2 regions of the Streptosporangium sp. NPDC049376 genome follow, and region 1 is predicted to be linked to the other one. Evidence: riboswitches for the same ligand, from Rfam matches in the RefSeq annotation. Region 1 holds a riboswitch; the other holds the start of a gene.

Region 1 (3,162 bases):
TCAGGGACGAAGGTCCCGCCCTTGGGGGACGGGCTCCCCTAGGACCCGTTTTGCGGATCTTTCCGCCTGCCGCGGTCGCCCAGGCGGCGCCCCGCCGCGTTGGCGCCCCACCCCACGAAAACGCTCCGCAGGCTCCGCGTTTGCCGTGGGGGGCCGGGGAGAATCTGTCGCCCATAACTCCGTTATGAGCTCCTCCTCCGCCTCGCGGGGCATCCACCTGGACGATCCTCGCCACGGCGAAGATCCACAAAACAGGTCCTGGGCGGGGCGTCGTGCCTTTGGGGAAACGGGAAACGGGGCGATCCCGTTTCCCGTTTCCCGGCACTCGTTCTCCACGGGCCCGCGACGGGCCCGTCGTGAGTTCTCTAACGCGAGGTGGTGGAAACCGGCAGGCGGGACTCCTCCCGCTGTTCCTCGTGCCCCTCGCGCCGGGGGAGGGTCGCGGCGACGACCAATGTCCCGGCGATCAGGACGACGTTCTTGACGACGAACTCGCCCTCCATTGTGAGCATGAGCGGGTTTCCGTCCTTGAACGCGACACCCGGGTGGAGCACCAGGACCAGGAACGTGCCGACGAGGTGGAGCAGGAGCACGGGCAGGAACGGGCGCAGCCACCGGCCGGTGAACAGCGCCAGGGCCACCGCGACCTCGAACACGCCCAGGGCGGGCACCACGAACGACGCGGGCAGCGGCACGAAGGACAGGGTGTCGGCGACCAGGGCGCCGACCGGGCTGACGTTCGCCACCTTCAGCACGCCGAACCACAGGAACACCAGGCCAAGCGTCCCTCGCATGATGACCGGGAAACGCCGGTGGAGAATGGCGGCGACTCGCGACTTGACACCGGTTAGGGCGCTTGGTATACGCCCTTGATGGAGATGTGACCCTTTAGTCCGATACATGGTTAACTCCGATGGCTGGGGGGTTTGCCGGGTCTAATATATCCTGACCTTTTCTTTCGGAAATTGTAGGAAATGGGGTCTTAGGTCACGGTTGTTGAGTCGCGAAAGCGGGGGACGGAGATTTTCCCGCGACCCGCGAATTCCCCCGTACGGTTTCAGGCGGTCCGGGGCGACGGGAGAACGATCCCGCGAACCCGCCGGCGGGCCCGAATATGGTTGTCGCTCCGCCATCGGATGCGCGTAGGGTTGGGGACGCAGTCGGTTCGCCCTGCCCGCCAGGCAGACGCGTCGTAAGAGGGAACCCGGTGTGACTCCGGGACTGCCCCGCAGCGGTGAGTGGGAACGACCGCCGTCAAACGCACTGGATCCGGCAGATCGGGTCCGGGAAGCGACGGCCACTAGGTGTCAGGGCGAGACAACGGCCCGGACGTGCCCGCGAGTCCGAAGACCTGCCACTGCCCGCGTGCGACCACGCACGCGGTGACCTCGGTGACCTCGCGGGTGGGTCGGCGGCATGGGACGGGCCTGGTGCGCCCGCCTCTCCTTCGTCTCTCCCCTCGGGGCACCGGAGTCCTTTCGTGACTCGCGAAGGAGAGTTCCGTGACCGAGACTTCCTCCCCCACCGTGTACGGCTACCCCCGTCAGGGGCCGGACCGTGAGCTGAAGAAGGCGATCGAGGGCCACTGGGCGGGCCGGGTGACCGAGCGTGACCTGCTGGACGTCGCGGCCGGGCTGCGCGCAGGCAACTGGCGGCACCTGACGGAGGCGGGGGTGCGGGAGGTGCCGACCGGCGACTTCTCGCTGTACGACCACGTCCTCGACACCACCGTCATGGTCGGCGCCGTCCCCCCGCGTCACCGAGCCGTCGTGGAGACGGAAGGCCCCCTGGCGGGATACTTCGCCATGGCCCGGGGCACCCAGGAGGTCGCCCCGCTGGAGATGACCAAGTGGTTCGACACCAACTACCACTACCTGGTGCCGGAGCTGGGACCTGACACCGTCTTCGCCGCGGACCCGGCAAAACAGGTAGGCGAACTGCGCGAGGCCGTCGCGCTCGGGCACACCGCGCGCCCCGTGCTCGTCGGCCCCGTCACCTACCTGCTGCTGGCCAAGCCCGCCCCCGGCGCGGACCCGGCCTTCGAACCCATCGGCCTGCTCGACCGGCTGCTGCCCGTCTACGCCGAGGTGCTCGCCGCCCTGCGCGCGGCCGGTGCCGAGTGGGTGCAGCTCGACGAGCCCGCGCTGGCGCAGGACCGCGACCGGGCGGTGCTCGACGCCGCCGCCCACGCCTACCGTGAGCTCGGCGCCCTGACCGACCGGCCGAAGATCCTCGTCGCCGGTTACTTCGACCGGCTCGGAGACGCGCTGCCGGTCCTGGCCAGGGCGCCGATCGAGGGCCTGGGACTGGACTTCACCGGCCCGGCCGCGGCCAACCTGGAGGACCTGGCCCGCGCGGGCGGTCTGCCCGGCAAGCGCCTGATCGCCGGTGTCGTGGACGGCCGCAACGTGTGGATCAACGACCTGGGCGGGTCGCTGGCGACCCTGGCCACCCTGCTCGGCCTGGCCGGCCGGGTGGACGTCGCGCCCTCCTGCTCGCTGCTGCACGTCCCCGTCGACCTCGGGCTCGAACACGGCCTCGACCCGCGGGTCGGCCGCTGGCTCGCCTTCGCCAGGCAGAAGGTCGCCGAGGTCGTCACCCTGGCCACCGGGCTCAGCGAGAGAACCGGGGCCGTCGCCGGACGGCTGGCCGCCAACCAGGCCGACCTGGCCTCACGCGAGGCCTCCACGCTCACCCACGACCCCGGGGTCAGGGCCCGCGCCGCCGCGGTCACCCCCGCCGACACCCGCAGGCCCCAGCCGTACGGTGAGCGGGCGGCGGCCCAGCGCGCCCGCCTCAGCCTGCCGGAGCTGCCCACGACCACCATCGGCTCCTTCCCGCAGACCGGGCGGCTGCGGGCGGCCCGCGCCGACCTGCGCGCCGGGCGGATCGACCAGGACGCCTACGACGAGCTGATCGCCTCGGAGATCCGCTCGGTCCTGGTCTTCCAGGAGCGGGCGGGCATCGACGTCCTGGTGCACGGAGAGCCGGAACGCAACGACATGGTCCAGTACTTCGCCGAGCGGCTCAACGGCTACCTGGCCACCCAGCACGGCTGGGTGCAGTCGTACGGCACCCGCTACGTGCGCCCGCCGATCCTGGCCGGGGACGTCTCCCGCCCCGGGCCGATGACGCTGCGCTGGACGACCTACGCCCAGTCCC
Region 2 (3,162 bases), on a different contig from region 1:
GATGCCCCACACCTGCTCGGCGGGCAGGCTGATCGAACCGGCCGCGACCCCCGCCGTGACCGCCCCGCCGAGCAGCAGCGCGCACAGCGCGAGCGTCAGCGGGTACGGCAGGCCGGGGCGCCGGGTGACGGGCGTCGTCCGGGAGAGCCCGGTCAGGCCGCTCACTCGAACCGGTCGGGGTGGATCTGCCGGGCCAGCGACTCAACCGCCGACGGCGCCCGGACCCCGAGCACGACCGACGACAGCGGCAGCACCGCGAACCGCCTGTGCCTGATCGCCGGAACGTCGGCGAGCGCCGGGTTCGACAGCAGGAACCTCTTCTTGTCCTCGACCTTCTCCTCGCCGTAGTCGTAGACGACGATCCAGTCGGGCGCGCGCTCGGCGACCTGCTCGAACGACACGTCGGCCCACGTCTTGTCCACGTCGGTGAAGACGTTCCGCGCGCCCGCCAGCGTGATGATCTCGTCGCCGACGCCCTTGCCCCCGGCGGTGAAGGCGGTCTTGTCGCCGCTGTCGTAGACGAACAACCTGACCGGCTCGACGTCGGCGAGCCTCTCCCTCACCCGCGCCAGGGGCTCGTGCAGCCGGGTGATGAGCGCCTCGGCCCGTTCGCGCACGCCGAAGATCGTGGCGACGTTGCGGATCTCCCGGTCCATCAGGTCCATGTCCACCGGGCCGGACGGGCACTGCTCGACGTTGAGGTAGGTGTCGATCCCGGCCTTGCCCAGCGCGTCGCGGCCGCGGCCCTCCTTCTCGTCGAAGGCGCTGGAGAAACCGCCGTAGACGAAGTCGGGCTCCTCGGCCAGCAGCGCCTCGTAGGAGGGGTACTGCCTGGAGAGCACCTTCACCCCGTCGTAGGCGGCCTGGTACTCGGGCAGGACCTTGTCGTCGAGATATCCGGTGCCGACCATCGACCCCTGCAGTCCCAGCGCCAGCATCACCTCGGTCGCGTGCTGGTTGAGCGAGACCGCCCGCCGCGGCGGGCGGTCGTAGGTCGTCCTGACGCCGCAGTCATCGAGGGTGACCGGGAAGCCCGCGACGGCCCCGGCAGGGGCTTCAGCCGGGGCTCCGGAGGAGGCGCTGCAACCGGCCAGGAGCATGGCACAGGACAGGGCGAGCAACAGGGACAGGGGACGTCTGACCGTCACGGACGGTTCCTCTCACGGGATCTGCACCATGGGACGGCCCTGCCGGAAGGTCACGGAACCGGCCAGGAGGTCGTCTCCGGGCACACGTCGGCGCGGAGGGCTCGTGCGGTCGTCGCCACGCGAGGTCATCCATCGGCCGACCCGCTCCTCTCCGGGGAGATCCGCCCCAGTTCGTCGAGGAGGCGACCGCGTGAGTCTCCTGGCTCTCGGGTCGATGCTCGCCCCCGTCTTCCCACCCCGCAGGGGGCGGTGACCTCGTGGGGGTCCGCTCGCCGATCACAGTGGCGGGACCGCGCCGGATTCGCACCGGCTTCCTCGTCCGCGCTCGCCTTCGCCGGTCATCATTGCACGAAGCCGTTGATGCGCTGAAGATGGCTTCCGGTTCCGGCGGCTGTACGATGCCTTGTTGCAACAAATTTGCAATTGCAAAGACTGGCGGCATTCGGGAGGGCAAGTGCGGACGGCGGAGGTCAAACGGCGGTTCCTTGAGCACTTCGCGGCGGCGGGGCACACCGTGGCCGCCAGCGCGCCGCTGCCCGCCGACGACCCGACGCTGCTGTTCGTCAACGCGGGCATGGTGCCGTTCAAGCCCTATCTCCTCGGGCAGCGGACACCGCCGTCCCCCCGGGCGGCCAGCGTGCAGAAGTGCATCCGCACCCTCGACATCGACGAGGTCGGCAAGACCACCAGGCACGGCACGTTCTTCCAGATGAGCGGCAACTTCTCCTTCGGCGACTACTTCAAGGAGGAGGCGATCAGGCTCGCCTGGGACCTGACGGTCAAGCCTCGGGCCGAGGGAGGCTACGGCCTCGACCCCGACCGGATCTGGGCCACCGTCTACCTGGACGACGACGAGGCCCACGCCCTGTGGCGGGACGTGATCGGCCTGCCGGAGGCCCGCATCGTACGGCGCGGCAAGGCCGACAACTTCTGGTCCATGGGCGTCCCCGGGCCGTGCGGGCCCTGCTCCGAGCTCTACTACGACCGTGGCCCGGCCTATGGGCGAGAGGGCGGGCCCGAGGTCGACGAGGACCGTTACCTCGAATTCTGGAACCTCGTTTTTATGCAATACGAGCGGGGCGAGGGCGTCGGCAAGGAGGACTACCCGATCCTCGGCGAGCTGCCCTCCCGCAACATCGACACCGGCATGGGCCTGGAACGCATGGCGGCGCTGCTCCAGGGCGTCGACAACCTCTACGAGACCGACGAGACCCGGCCCGTCCTGGACGCCGCCGCGGCGCTGACCGGAACCAGGTACGGCGTGCGCTCCGGGCCGTCCGCGGCCGAGAGCCACCCCGACGACGTCCGGCTCCGGGTCGTCGCCGACCACGTCCGCACCGCGCTCATGCTGATCGGCGACGGCGTCACCCCCTCCAACGAGGGACGTGGCTACGTGCTGCGCCGGATCCTGCGCCGGGCGATCCGCGCCGTCCGGCTGCTCGGCTACGAGGACCCGGTCCTGCCCGAACTGCTGCCGGTGGCCCGCGACTGCATGGCGCCCTCCTACCCGGAGCTGGCCGCCGACTTCGACCGGATCTCGGCCTACGCCTACGGCGAGGAGGAGACCTTCCGCTCGACGCTGCGCCAGGGCAGCGCGCTGCTCGACCGGGCCATCATCCGGACCGGGGAACGGCTGCCTGCGGCCACGGCCTTCAAGCTGCACGACACCTACGGCTTCCCGATCGACCTGACCGTCGAGATCGCCGCCGAACACGGCCTCGACGTGGACGTCACCGGGTTCAGGGAGCTGATGGCCGAGCAGCGGCGCCGCGCCCGTGAGGACACCCGCGCCAGGAAGACCGGCCACGCCGACACCGGACTGCACCGCGCCCTCCTCGACGAGCACGGCCCCACCGACTGGCGGGCGTACACGACGCTGACCACCGACTCGACGGTCCTGGCCGTGCTCCGCGACGGGGCGCCCGTGGCCACGGTCGTCGCGGGCCAGATCGTCGGCGTCGTCCTCGACCGCACCCCGTTCTACGCCGAGTCCGGCGGCCAGGAGAGCGACGCG

Evidence for each region. A riboswitch is a leader RNA that binds a small molecule or an ion and turns the genes downstream of it on or off. The one in region 1 is predicted to bind cobalamin.
Region 2: it holds a riboswitch for cobalamin, as region 1 does, so the genes downstream of both, ACIBVQ_RS21615 (ABC transporter substrate-binding protein) here and metE (5-methyltetrahydropteroyltriglutamate--homocysteine S-methyltransferase) in region 1, are expected to answer to the same signal.

Annotation. Positions count from the first base shown of each region.
Region 1 covers NZ_JBITMT010000001.1:914,929-918,090, forward strand. The annotation lists gene ACIBVQ_RS04125 (hypothetical protein) at 366-794, opposite strand; cobalamin riboswitch at 1,181-1,356, shown strand; gene metE (5-methyltetrahydropteroyltriglutamate--homocysteine S-methyltransferase) at 1,503-3,162, shown strand, end outside.
Region 2 covers NZ_JBITMT010000008.1:137,009-140,170, forward strand. The annotation lists gene ACIBVQ_RS21610 (FecCD family ABC transporter permease) at 1-165, opposite strand, end outside; gene ACIBVQ_RS21615 (ABC transporter substrate-binding protein) at 162-1,148, opposite strand; cobalamin riboswitch at 1,341-1,467, opposite strand; gene alaS (alanine--tRNA ligase) at 1,603-3,162, shown strand, end outside.